4 regions of the Planctobacterium sp. R6 genome follow, and region 3 is predicted to be linked to each of the others. Evidence: predicted binding sites of a transcription regulator. Region 3 holds the regulator's gene; each other region holds the start of a gene.
What was found. Region 3 encodes sigma-54, which starts transcription at its own class of promoters, with help from an activator protein. Its sites were predicted from a motif close to GTTGGCACGNNNNTNGNNT; they were not measured.
Positions count from the first base shown of each region.

Region 1: glnA (glutamate--ammonia ligase) is a predicted target of sigma-54. The motif match lies at 1,684-1,702, and genes of this name have one in related genera.
Region 2: AC0J20_RS11160 (hemerythrin domain-containing protein) is a predicted target of sigma-54. The motif match lies at 1,421-1,439, and genes of this name have one in related genera.
Region 4: fliE (flagellar hook-basal body complex protein FliE) is a predicted target of sigma-54. The motif match lies at 1,789-1,807, and genes of this name have one in related genera.

Region 1 is NZ_JBVTQY010000076.1:4,482-8,021, forward strand. Features, by position in the region: gene AC0J20_RS22855 (DUF4124 domain-containing protein) at 1-49, opposite strand, end outside; gene glnA (glutamate--ammonia ligase) at 184-1,593, opposite strand; gene typA (translational GTPase TypA) at 2,089-3,540, shown strand, end outside.
Region 2 is NZ_JBVTQY010000014.1:67,010-70,549, reverse strand. Features, by position in the region: gene AC0J20_RS11170 (alpha/beta hydrolase) at 1-537, opposite strand, end outside; gene AC0J20_RS11165 (TetR/AcrR family transcriptional regulator) at 676-1,293, shown strand; gene AC0J20_RS11160 (hemerythrin domain-containing protein) at 1,471-1,908, shown strand; gene AC0J20_RS11155 (RNA methyltransferase) at 1,981-2,487, shown strand; gene AC0J20_RS11150 (FG-GAP repeat domain-containing protein) at 2,663-3,540, shown strand, end outside.
Region 3 is NZ_JBVTQY010000022.1:24,002-27,541, forward strand. Features, by position in the region: gene lptC (LPS export ABC transporter periplasmic protein LptC) at 1-475, shown strand, start outside; gene lptA (lipopolysaccharide transport periplasmic protein LptA) at 438-944, shown strand; gene lptB (LPS export ABC transporter ATP-binding protein) at 980-1,705, shown strand; gene AC0J20_RS14270 (RNA polymerase factor sigma-54) at 1,777-3,270, shown strand; gene hpf (ribosome hibernation promoting factor) at 3,298-3,540, shown strand, end outside.
Region 4 is NZ_JBVTQY010000001.1:214,904-218,443, forward strand. Features, by position in the region: gene AC0J20_RS00945 (sensor histidine kinase) at 1-315, shown strand, start outside; gene AC0J20_RS00950 (sigma-54-dependent transcriptional regulator) at 312-1,658, shown strand; gene fliE (flagellar hook-basal body complex protein FliE) at 1,851-2,177, shown strand; gene fliF (flagellar basal-body MS-ring/collar protein FliF) at 2,192-3,540, shown strand, end outside.

The DNA of each region.
Region 1 (3,540 bases), on a different contig from region 3:
TCACACAGAGGCACAACATCATTAATAAAGTGGCGAATTTACAGGACATAGCACAATGATTTAGTGGGAAGACTCTGTAAGTGTTGTCTGCCCGGGGGGATTTCTCAATAGTAAAAGTGAAAATGTTCACAAAAAAACCCGCTATTAAGCGGGTTTTTATCAGATTAACCTTGTACCTGCGGTTTATACGCTGTAGTACATGTCAAATTCGACTGGTGCAGTAGTCATGTTAAGTTTTTCTACTTCATCAGCTTTAAGTGCGATGTAGGCGTCAATCATGTCATCGCTCATTACGCCACCCGCTTTCAGGAAGTCACGGTCGTTGTCCAGTGCCTGTAACGCCATTTCCAGTGAACTGGCAACAGTTGGGATTTCAGCGGCTTCTTCTGCTGGCAGGTCGTACAAGTCTTTATCCATTGCATCGCCAGGGTGGATCTTGTTTTTGATACCGTCGATACCGGCCATTAACATGGCTGTAAAGGCCAGATAAGGGTTGGCAGTTGGATCAGGGAAACGTACTTCGATACGACGTGCTTTCGCGCTGGTTACGTAAGGAATACGGATAGAAGCAGAACGGTTGCGCGCTGAATAGGCCAGCATTACCGGAGCTTCAAAACCAGGTACTAAACGCTTATAGGAGTTAGTAGAAGCATTTGCGAAGGCATTAATGGCACGCGCGTGCTTGATGATACCACCGATGTAATACAAGGCTTCTTCAGACAAACCGCCGTACTTATCACCGGCAAAGATGTTTTGACCATCTTTACTGATAGACTGGTGGCAGTGCATACCAGAACCGTTGTCACCTACCAGTGGCTTAGGCATAAAGGTGGCAGATTTACCGTAGGCATCAGCAACGTTGTGAACTACATATTTGTAGATTTGGATTTCGTCTGCTTTATTAACGATAGTATTAAATTGACATGCGATTTCGTTCTGACCCGCTGTGGCTACTTCGTGGTGGTGAGCTTCAACTGTCAGGCCCATTTCTTCCATAACCAGACACATTGCGGTACGAATGTCATGAGCAGAGTCAACCGGAGGTACCGGGAAGTAACCGCCTTTTACGCCAGGACGGTGACCCAGGTTACCGCCTTCAAACTCTGCACCTGAGTTCCACTTGGCTTCTGATGAGTCGATCATGTAGTAAGACTCGCCCATTTCAGTGTGGAAGCGGATGTCATCAAACAAGAAGAACTCTGGCTCTGGACCGAAGTAAGCGGTATCACCGATACCTGTTGATTTTAGATACTCTTCAGCGCGAGCTGCAATTGAGCGAGGGTCGCGGTCGTAGCCTTGCATAGTAGAAGGTTCAACGATACCACAGCGAATGTTAACCTGTGCCTCTTCAGCAAAAGGATCTAATACAGCAGTAGCGGGATCTGGCATCAAAATCATGTCTGATTCGTTGATTCCTTTCCATCCTGCGATTGAAGAGCCATCAAACATTTTACCTTCTTCAAAAAACTCTTCGTCGATAAGCCCTGCAGGGATAGAAACGTGCTGCTCTTTACCTTTTGTATCGGTAAATCTCAGATCAACAAACTTTGCTTCACTTTCTGCAATCAAGGCTAAAGCCGATTCTACTGACATATTGTCCTCCGGTTGAGTAGGTCATAGTTGGTGTCAGGAAACACCTTAAAAATTCCTGAAATCATAGCTTATATCTATAGCTTGTGTATTTAGCTATTTTCATGCCATCTTAATATTTAATAAAAGTCGATATAAAACATAGGGTTATATTAAACACCTGTTTGTCAGTGTTACTGTTTTTATATCCGCAGGCACCAGTATGGTGCATAACGATCCAAATTAGTGCAATGTATTGGCGTTTATCAGTTAAAACACTAGTCTATATCCATATTGGTGCAAAGACATAGTCTAATAATGCGTTAAATAAATAAACTGAACCTGTAAATATGACAATCCAGTGAATATTCTGAAGAAAGTTTAGATTTCAATCGCTTATTTTCTGATAACCCTGTAAAATCCGCGCCTCGCTGACCTCATCCGGTTAAAAACCGAGCACCTGAGCGTGCTGACGAAGACGTCCGCCATCGTTTTAATAAGTTACAGAGAAATCATTAAATGACAGCCAATCCGGTAGCCATAGAAAAGTTGCGTAATATCGCCATTATAGCCCACGTTGACCACGGGAAAACAACCCTGGTAGACAAACTTCTGCAGCAGTCAGGAACCCTTGAAAGCCGGGGTGAGACTGAAGAACGTGTCATGGACTCCAATGACATTGAAAAAGAACGTGGTATTACTATCCTGGCGAAAAATACAGCGATTAAATGGAACGATTACCGTATCAATATCGTTGACACGCCCGGACACGCCGATTTCGGTGGTGAAGTAGAGCGTGTAATGTCAATGGCTGACTCTGTACTGTTGCTGGTTGATGCGCAGGAAGGCCCAATGCCGCAAACGCGTTTTGTTACTCAGAAAGCCTTTGCTCAGGGATTAAAGCCGATTGTTGTGATTAACAAAATCGACAAGCCGGGCGCACGTCCTGACTGGGTAATGGACCAGGTATTTGATTTGTTCGACAACCTGGGGGCAACTGACGAGCAGTTGGACTTCCAGGTGGTTTACGCTTCAGCGCTAAACGGTTGGGCGTCGTTAGATTCTGACCAGCCTGCTGAAGATATGACGGCACTATTTCAGACCATTGTAGATCAGGTATCACCACCTGATGCAGATATAGATGGTCCTCTCCAGATGCAGATTTCGCAGCTTGATTATAACTCTTATGTAGGTGTAATCGGTGTTGGTCGTGTTACCCGCGGTAGCGTTAAACTGAATCAACAGGTTACTGTTGTGACGGCGGATGGCAAAAAACGCAATGGCAAAGTAGGCCAGATACTGGGCTATATGGGCCTGCAGCGACATGAAGTGGACGCTGGTTACGCTGGCGACATTATCGCGGTAACCGGTCTGGGTGAGCTGAAAATTTCAGACACCATCTGTGACGTGAACAAGGTTGAGGCTTTGCCTCCGCTGTCGGTTGATGAGCCTACCGTTACCATGACTTTCCAGGTCAATACGTCACCGTTTTCCGGTAAAGAAGGTAAATTCGTCACCTCGCGTAATATCCTGGATCGTTTGAAAGCTGAATTGGTGCACAACGTGGCTTTGCGCGTCAACGAAACGGACAACCCTGATAAATTCCGGGTATCTGGTCGTGGTGAATTGCACCTGGGCATTCTGATTGAAAACATGCGTCGCGAAGGATACGAACTGGCTGTATCTCGTCCTGAAGTTATTCTTAAGGAAATTGACGGTCAGCTACAGGAACCGTTCGAAACACTGACGATTGACTGTCAGGAAGAGCACCAGGGTTCAATTATGGAACAAATTGGCCTGCGTAAAGGTGAATTAACCGATATGTCTCCGGACGGAAAAGGCCGGGTGCGCATGGACTTTGTGATCCCAAGCCGTGGTTTGATAGGTTTCCAGACTGAATTTATGACTCTGACCTCAGGTTCGGGTTTGTTGTACCACACGTTTGATCATTACGCTAACCACAAAGGTGGT
Region 2 (3,540 bases), on a different contig from region 3:
TAGCAGGCCAGCGATGTCAGGTTGCTGTAAAGCATGAATAGTGACTAAGTTTCCACCGGTAGAGTATCCGCCTAACCACACTTCCTGGTAGTCTTGCTTCAACAGTGCGGCATAGTGATCCACGATATTTTGCCAGTCTTCATAGCGGGCTAATTTCATATCCGCTGGCCTGGTGCCATGGCCAGGTAACAACAGCGTTTGTACATAAAACCCCTGTTTTACTAAGGAGCGACTAATATCTACAAATGAGAATGGTGAATCACTGAGTCCATGAACCAATAAAATAGCCTTCTCTGCTGGCTGTTCGGGTGTGCGCTCAAAAGGCATATTCATGCTGAGTTCCAGGACGTGGTCATCAGTCAGAAAATCCCGCGCTCCGGTCAGGTAAGTTTCGGTTGCTTGTAAATAGGACGCAAAATCCGGCTGCAGATAATTGTAGTATTGCCCGGACAGGTGTAATGGAGCGCGATGATGTGTTGTGCTGCAGCCCAGAGTCAGCAACAAAATACTGAGAAATAATATGACTTTTAAGCGCATGAGTGAGCACCGGAATAGGTAGTGGAACAAAGTAAACGACACGGTGTAGTTTACTTAAAGATTGGAAAAAGTAAACTGATTAGTGTAAATTTTGCAAAGTATCAGATTTGGCATTACACAACAGGTGGCAACAATTCTATGGTTGAAGTAAAAAAAACGCGCTCAGAATTAAAACGCGAGGCCATCGTCAGTGCCGCAAAAAGGGCTTTTCAGCGTGATGGTGTGCAAGGTACCAGTATGGATAAAATTGCAGAAGAAGCGCAGGTATCCAAACGCACGGTCTACAATCATTTTAAAGCTAAAGAAAATCTGGTGATCCACATTTTGTCTTCAATATGGAAGAGTTCTATGGTGGACAGTGATGACAATTATCAATCCGGTCAACCCCTCAAACCGCAATTAGTGGCGCTGATCAAGTCTGAAATTGATGTCATCTCGTCTGCAGAGTATCTCAATCTGACGCGAGTTGCCTTTGGACATTTTATGTATTCTCCGGAGGATCTGAAACAGGAGTCGGCGGTGTTCAGGGATTATGAAACCGTGTTGCAGCGCTGGTTAAAACGCGCCCTGCAGGATAAGCGCTTAAAACCACTGGATATTGAAAAGGCAAATAAGCAAATCCACAGCCTGGTTAAAGGCAGTTGTTTTTGGCCGCAACTCATGTGTGCCGAGGCAGCGCCCACTGAAGCAGAAAAACTGGAAATTGCTGAATCCACTGCCGCGATGTTTCTGGCTTACTATCAGTCCGGTCTCTGACAGGTCAGCGCACCGGTACTGATAAATCTTACCTGTTCCGCTGTGAAATTTTTACAGAGTGCCCATCGGCTTGTCATTGACTGTCATATAAAAATAAATAAAAACAACTACTTAAGAATCTTTCGAGATTGGCACAATCCTCGCTCCAGATAAGCTGAACAACAAAAGGAGTGAACGATGGAAATTTTTGAAACGATTCGACGCGATCATGAAAAGCAGCGCCTGTTAATGAAAATCCTGATCAGTACGTCGGGAGATTCTGAGTCGCGTCGTCAATATTTTGCGGAGCTGAAAGAAGAGCTGCAAGCCCACGCGGCAGCAGAAGAGCGTCATTTTTACAAAACCTTGATGCGTTCTGACAGAACATTAGAACAGTCACGTCATGGTATTCATGAACATCATGAAATCGACGAACTCATTACGGTGTTGGACGAAACCGAAATGAGTTCTCCGGCCTGGTTGCACTATATGAAACAGTTGCGCGAAAAAGTACTGCATCACCTGGAAGAAGAGGAAAAGGAAGTGTTCCAACAGGCTGGCCATGTACTTAGCGGGGTGGAAAAGCGCGATCTCGCTGATGACTTTGAGGAAGAGAAGCAGGAACATCTGAATTAAAGCGCAGATTCGCAGTTGTTCGCTTGCCTGACGGTGTAATACAATTTGCCACTGTCAGGCAAGAGAAAATCCATGCACACTCAGTTAATCTCCATTGGTTTACAAAATCCCAAGTCAGCCAGCAATGTTGCTTCTATTTTGAGGGCAGCGGGTTGTTATGGGGCCAGTTCGGTATTTTATACCGGCAATCGCTATCGCTATGCCAAAGAATTCAATGCAGATACCAAAAACATGCATCTGAAAATTCCCACTATTGGCGTTGAGGATTTGTTTGCAATGACACCAAAAGGCGCAAAACGCGTGGTGGTAGAATTGGTGGAAGGGGCCATTCCATTGCCGGATTTTCAGCACCCGGACAATGCCTATTATGTATTTGGTCCGGAAGATGGTTCGGTGGATCCACAGTTACTGGCCCAGTCTGATGAGGTGATATACATACCCACACATGGCAGCATGAACTTGGCTGCAACGGTCAATGTGGTGCTGTACGATCGTTTAGCAAAATCGCAATTTGATCGCAGTCTGGATTTTTTAAAACGCAGCAGGGATAACAATAATCGACTAAAAGCTTTTTCCTAAGCTGACTGCCAAATGATCTCCACATACCCGGAATCCGGCGCTTGTTTAGTTCCTTGTTTTTGGACGAAGCGCTTCTTTTTAGCACACCGATACTGGTCCTTTGCGGATTGCAAAACACACCCGGTTACTTTATATTCAGGCCCGGAATAAATATCACGTTCAGAAGGGACTCAGAGTGTACAAAAAACTCGCTATTGCAGGCGCATTTCTTTCATTTTTCACTTCAATACAGGCGTCAAATTTCAGTTTTGACAATGATACGCTGGCCGATATTGCGGTCAGTCGTCTGTCAAACGGGGCGTTTTATATTCGCAACTCCTCAGGGCAAGACTTCAATTCTACGCGCGGTGATGGCATACAAAGGCACTTTTTCGAACGCACGGACTATGACGTTCCGATAACAGGTGATTTTGATGGCGACGGCATTCGTGATTTTGGACTGCGACGTTTATCGACCGCCGAATGGATTATCCAGCATAGTTCAACCGGAGAAGTTGTCACCCGTGAATTTGGACGTCGTGTTACGGATGTGCCTGTGCCCGCAGACTATGACGGTGACGGTATCACGGATATCGCTGTCTATCGCAGTGAAAACCTAACCTGGTATATTCTCAATTCTTCCGGAGTGGACCGTCAAACTAACAACAGAGACGGTATTTCCAGAATTCCGTTTGGCGAACAGGCTTCTGATTTTCCTGTTCCGGCCGATTACGATGGTGACGGAAAGGCGGATATCGCTATTCGTCAGGCAGATACTCAATACTGGTTAATTAGAAACTCATCAGGCGTTGATCCTGTAACCGGCAATTCTGATGGGATAACTCGACATCAGTTTGGTAAGCGCGCTGAAGATCTTCCGGTGCCTGCAGACTATGATGGTGACGGAAAAGCGGATTTGGCGGTGAGACGTCCTTCCACGCAAACCTGGTATATTCTCAATTCTTCGGGAACTGACTCCACTACCGGATATGCAGACGGTATCACCCGTCGTCAGTTTGGCATGCGTAGTAGTGATATTCCCGTGGTGGCTGACTATGACGGCGATGGCCGCAG
Region 3 (3,540 bases):
AGACGACACACCGGAAGCCTGGAATCCCAATTATCAGGCCCGCAATATGAAAAGTACCCTCTATAACGAATCTGGCAGCGTCAACCACGAGGTGTTTGCCTCCTCGATGGAGCACTACGATATTCTCGGCTTTACGCTGTTTGAACAACCCGAATACACCATTTACACCGATGAAACAGACTCCCCCTGGCAAATTGTTGCAAATGAGGGGACACTGTATAGTGATCAACGTATTGAACTTGAGCAAAATGTCCTTATCAAAAGTCTTAATCAGGACGACTTTGTACAAACTATCGAAACCAGCTTTGTAGAAATTGATTTGCTCAACAAAACAGCCAAATCGAATAACCCGGTCACCATCACCGGGTTGGATTTCATTATTGAAAGCAACGGCTTAACAGTTAATCTGTTGACCCGTAAACTGGAACTCAAAGACCATGTTAAAACGATTTATCAACAACCTGTTGCCCATTAGCAGTGTATTGCTCCTGCTGTCATGTCCGGCATGGGCTGGGAAAGATGACTTTAAACTTCCCATTGAGGTTGATTCAAAATCTCAGTTTGTCGATGGCAAACGCAAAACATCTGTATTCAAAGAAGATGTTAACGTGCGCCAGGGCACCCTATCCATTAATGCTGACGAAGTGAGAGTCTCGGCAGAGGATGGCAAAGGCAAAGAAATATTTGTGGCGCTTGGCAAACCCGCTGTTTATTCCCAAACTATGGATGACGGCAGTAAAATCACCGCCAAAGCTGAAGAAATTCGTTACATTGTTGAGTTTCGGACCCTGGAGCTTAATGGTGCGGCAGAACTTTATCAGGACACCAGTATGGTGAAAGGTGAAAAGATCAGCTTTAATTTAGAGAAAGAACAGTTAATCGCCGGAAGCAACGAAGCCGACGGCAGAGTGACCACTGTTTTTCAGACCGACGATAAAAATTAATCTGCAAGCGCAACCGAACAAGGAAACTCATTTAAGTGCCCACGTTATACGCGAATAATCTGGCAAAATCCTATAAAAGCCGTCAGGTGGTGCGAGATGTCAGCATTGAAGTTAGTACCGGCCAGATAGTTGGTTTACTGGGACCCAATGGGGCCGGGAAAACCACTACATTTTACATGATCGTCGGTCTCGTTCCCCTGGACAAAGGGGAGATTTTTATTGATCAGCATCAACTGACCTTGCAACCTATGCATGTGCGGGCGCGTCATGGCATCGGTTATTTGCCCCAGGAATCTTCAATTTTCAGAAAACTCAGTGTATTCCAGAATCTGATGGCCATTTTACAAATGCGCAAAGAGCTGGATAACGAGCAACGCGAAGAACTTGCCGATGAACTGCTGGATGAATTTAATTTAAATCACATTCGTCACAATCTGGGCATGAGCTTGTCTGGTGGTGAGCGTCGCAGAGTAGAGATTGCCCGCGCTCTGGCCGCCAATCCGCAATTTATTTTGCTGGACGAACCCTTCGCAGGCGTTGACCCTATTTCTGTTAATGATATAAAGAAGATTATTCACCACTTGCGGGACAGGGGGATCGGTGTACTGATCACTGACCACAATGTCAGAGAAACGCTGGATGTCTGCGAACAGGCCTATATTGTCAGTCATGGACAGGTCATTGCCGAAGGCGAACCCGAAACAGTTTTAGCAAATCAGCAAGTAAGAGATGTATACCTGGGTGAGCAATTCAGGCTATAGTAACACTAACAACAATCTAAAGATTGGGGCACAGTAACCCTGAGCTCTGGAGTCGGAAAAAACCATTTTTAATGAAGCCGTCTTTACAACTAAAATTTAGCCAACAGCTAACAATGACCCCTCAATTGCAGCAAGCAATTCGTCTGCTGCAACTGTCAACGCTTGACCTGCAACAAGAAATTCAGGATGCGTTAGACGCCAATCCATTGCTGGAAGTGGATGAAAATACCGAAGCCGGTAGCGATGAAGCGTTGGAATTACTCAAAGAACCCAAAACGGCTGAGTTGAATGGCGCCGACAGCGACAACGAATTCAGTGGTTCAGACGGCATTGACTCAAGTGATGCGCTGGAAAAGAACGACTTACCCGATGAGCTTCCGATAGACAGCACCTGGGATGAATACTACAGCGCGTCATCAGCACCCGCCTCGTCAGGTGGTGTAGGCCCGGATGACGACCAGGTGTATCAGGGTGAAACCAGTGAATCCATACAGGATCACCTGCTCTGGCAATTACACCTGACCCCGTTCAGCGAAACCGATGAAGCCATTGCTTTGGCCATCATAGATTCTATTGATGAATCCGGTTATCTCACCGTTTCGGTTGAGGAAATCCTCGAAAGCCTCGATGATGAAGAAATTGAAATCGACGAAGTGGAATGTGTCAGAAAACGCATTCAACACTTCGACCCCTTAGGTTCAGGCTCAATCACACCACAAGAGTGCTTGCTGGTGCAGTTGGGGCAATTCCCCAAAGACACTCCCTGGTTACAGGAAGCAAAATCACTGCTGTGTGACTTTTCCGATCTGTTAATGGCAAAAGATTTTCGTACCTTGATCAGAAAATCTAAATTGCGTGAAGAACAGCTCAAAGAAGTATTAAAGTTACTGCAAACCCTGAATCCGCATCCGGGCAGTACCTTAAATACCAAAGAACCAGATTATGTGATCCCCGATGTCTCGGTCATGAAAAAATCCGGACGCTGGATTGTCGAACTCAACCCCGATTCCGTGCCAAAGCTCAATATCAATCAGCAATATGCCGCCATGAGCCGGGGCAGCAGAAATAGTGCCGACGGGCAGTTTATTCGCTCGCATATGCAGGAAGCGAAGTGGTTTATCAAGAGTATCGAAAGCCGTAACGACACCCTACTCAAAGTGGCCAATTGTATTGTCCAGCAACAGCACGGCTTTTTCGAGCACGGGCCGGAAATGATGAAGCCCATGGTGCTTAACGACGTGGCTGAAATGGTGGATATGCACGAATCTACGATTTCCCGTGTGACCACACAGAAGTACATGCACACCCCGAGAGGTATCTTTGAGCTGAAGTATTTCTTCTCCAGCCATGTGGCCACAGAAAATGGTGGGGAATGCTCCTCTACCGCCATCAGGGCATTGATTAAAAAACTGGTGGCCGCTGAGAATCAGGCCAAGCCACTCAGTGATAGCAAAATTGCGCAATTGTTAGCCGATCAGGGCATTATGGTAGCCCGGCGAACCATTGCAAAATACCGGGAATCGCTCTCGATTCCTCCATCTAACCAACGTAAGAGTCTGTTATAGACTTCCCTACAAGAAGGACGACCAATTATGCAAATAAACTTATCAGGTCATCACGTCGAAATCACCGATTCTCTTCGCGATTATGTCGATACAAAATTCACTAAACTGGAACGACATTTTGATCACATAAACAATGTATATGTCATCTTAAACGTTGAAAAACTCAATCAAAAAGCAGAAGCAACCATGCACCTCGACGGTGGAGAAGTTTTTGCGACATCCGAGCACAAAGACATGTACGCTGCCATTGACTCTCTCATCGACAAGCTC
Region 4 (3,540 bases), on a different contig from region 3:
TCCTGGTTGGCGTTATCGGTTTGTGACAACGGGCCGGGAATACCAGTAAAAGATCGGGAAAAGTTGTTTGAATCCTTTTATACCACTCGAACCCAGGGGACAGGGCTTGGCCTGGCGGTAGTGAGGGCGGTAATGGCCAGTCACAAAGGTCAGGTAACAGCAAAAAATAATGATGCGGGTGGCGCTACTTTTACGTTGCGCTTCCCGGTTGCGCTGCTAAGCAATAAAGCAAATGAGCATGGTCCTAAGCAATCAGACCAATCAGAACTATCTGAGACAACAGACTCCGTGAATATGGCAGGAGAATTCGCATGAACCAGAAATGTGTAATGCTGGTGGAAGACGACCAGGGATTACGGGAAGCACTCTACGATACGCTTGAGTTAGGTGGTTATAAAGTTGTTGTCTGTGAATGCGCGGAAACAGCTATCTCTCGCATTAATGAAGTTAAAGTCGATCTTATCGTCAGTGATATACAGATGACCGGTATGTCCGGTATTCAGTTATTACAGGTAGTGAGAAACAAGTTTCCAAACCTCCCTGTCATTTTGATGACGGCCTACGCTCAAATTGACGACGCGGTAACGGCGATGCAATCCGGGGCAACAGATTACATCGCTAAGCCTTTTGAGCCGGATGTGTTGTTAAACCTTATTGCCCGATATGCACCGGCCCAGTCAGAAGATGGCTTCAAGCCGGTAGTGGGGGACGAGTCCAGTCAGCGCCTGTTGCAACTAGCACAAAGAGTGGCGAAAACAGATGCTACTGTGATGGTGTTAGGACCCAGTGGTTCGGGTAAAGAGGTGTTGGGGCGCTACATCCACGAACAAAGTAGCAGGGCAGACGGCCCATTTGTAGCAATTAACTGTGCCGCTATTCCTGAAAACATGCTAGAAGCTACCTTATTTGGATACGAAAAAGGCGCTTTTACTGGTGCTCTACAAACCTCGATTGGTAAATTTGAGCAGGCTCAGCAAGGTACTATTATGCTGGATGAAGTGACTGAAATGGATTTAGGGTTGCAGGCCAAATTGTTGCGGGTCTTGCAGGAGCGAGAAGTAGAACGCTTAGGCAGTCGTAAGACCATAAAACTGGATGTGCGTGTGATCGCCACCAGTAACCGGGACCTAATGCAGTCGGTACAAAACGGTTTGTTTAGGGAAGATCTTTATTATCGACTGAATGTCTTTCCGCTGCACTGGTTACCGCTTAATGAACGAGTTGGGGATATTGTACCATTGGCGGAACACCTGGTAGAGCGCCATGCACTGCGTCAGGGATACCGGATACCGGATATCAGCTTTGCCGCCAGACAAAAGCTATTGCTACATCCCTGGCCGGGAAATGTCAGGGAACTGGAGAATGTGATTCAAAGAGCCTTAATTCTCTGTGACGGAAATCTCATCACAGAGCACGAACTGATGCTGGACAATCATATTCATGACATAGAGATAGCTTCCTCTGCAGAGCTGGAACCTCAAAGTAGCGATCTGCTGGGACAGGAACTTAAACACCAGGAAAACCAAATCATTCTGGAAATGCTTATTTCCTGTAATGGCAAGCGCAAGGATGTCGCCGAAAAGTTGGGAATTAGCCCCAGAACCCTACGCTACAAACTGGCAAAAATGCGGGAAATGGGTATCGACCTACCGGCTTGATAAAACACCTATTTATATAACTAAACTTCCGGTGACATTTTTCTGTCACTGGCGGTTTTGCCATGCCTGCAGTACTGTCAAATTTATCTATATTGACGCTTAACTTACTGTTAAATAACAATAAAATATTGTTGGCATCATCATTGCTTTACAAAGGGAAATTGTCAAAGTGACAGATTCCTGGAGAGAGTGATGGATATCAAAGCAGATTCCTTATACAGAGAAATGCAAATGCTGGCGGCTCAAACGAAAACTGAGTTGACGCCCTCTGTAGACTTGCAAACCAATCCTTCCCGTGAAAATTTTGCCGATATGCTCAGTTCAGCCATCAATGGTGTGAATAATATGCAGTTACATGGCAAAGAGATGGCTAACCGGTTTGAAATGGGGGATACCACATTAAGCCTGGCGGATGTCATGGTGGCAAAAGAGAAAGCTGGCATTGCCTTTGAAGCGACCGTTCAGGTACGTAACAAAGTGATGGAAGCTTATAAGCAAATTATGCAAATGCCGGTATAACGGAGCGATAACAGATGGCTGACGCAACTACAGACTTAACCGTTCCAGGCGATAACCTGGACCTGGAATCGGCAGAACAGAAATCCGGCTTTATGGATGCTTTGGGCAGCGTAGATATGTTGCGCCAGATTATCCTGGTAGTAGCCCTGGTGATATGCGTAGCAATTGCCATATTCATCGTGATCTGGGCACAAGAGCCGGATTATCGTCCGCTCGCGAAACTTCCCACTGATGAACTGATCCAGACGCTGGATCATTTAGATGTAGCACAGATCCCCTATCAGTTGGAAGGCAATACGATTTTGGTTCCGGAAGACCAGTACGAAGCCATTAAATTGTCTTTGGCCAGACAAGGTTTATCTCAGGCTCCGAATTCCGGTACTGACATTATTATGCAGGATATGGGGTTTGGTGTTAGTCAACGCGTTGAAAAAGAACGCCTGAAACACGCCCGTGAACAACAAATTGCTCGCACAATCGAAGACATGGCAAACGTCAATAAAGCCAAAGTCCTGTTGGCTATGCCACGTGAAAATGTATTTGCCCGTAAACAATCTCGCGGCAGTGCCACAGTGGTTATAACTATGCGCCGTGGTGCGATTCTTAACAGTGAAGAAGTGGATGCCATCGTGGATATGGTGGCTTCAGCGGTAGAAACCATTGATCCTGATCGTGTCACGGTAACTGACAGCAATGGTCGCTTATTAAATTCGGGTTCACAGGATTCCATTTCCGCCCGTTCCAGAAAAGAGTTTGAAATCGTTAAGCAGCGTGAAGCGGAATATCAGGGTAAAATTGATTCTATTTTGATCCCGGTTTTAGGTTTGGGTAACTACACCTCTCAGGTGGATGTCAGCATGGATTTTACTTCCACTGAGCAAACCCAAAAACGTTACAACCCCGATTTACCGGCAGTACGCAGTGAGATGACGGTAGAAGAAAACAGTGTGGGTAGTATGATTGCCGGCGTACCCGGCGCACTGACTAATCAGCCTCCGTTGGATGCCAATATTCCACAGAACAATGCCGGTGCAAATTCCACCAGAACTTCGCCGGGCAGAACCCATAAAGAAGCAACACGTAATTTTGAGCTGGACACCACCATTAGCCATACCAAGCAGCAAACGGGTGTTATTCGTCGGCTGAGTGTGTCGGTTGCGGTAGATTATAAAAATACGACTGATGCCGAAGGCAATGAAACCAATGAACCACGCTCACAACAAGAGTTGTTAAATCTGCGTCGCTTGTTACAGGGCGGTATCGGTTTTGATGTCACCCGTGGTGATTCACTGGAAGTCGTTACCATTCCATTTAGTCGTATTGATACAGGCCTGGAAAAAGAAATCCCATTATGGGAGCAACC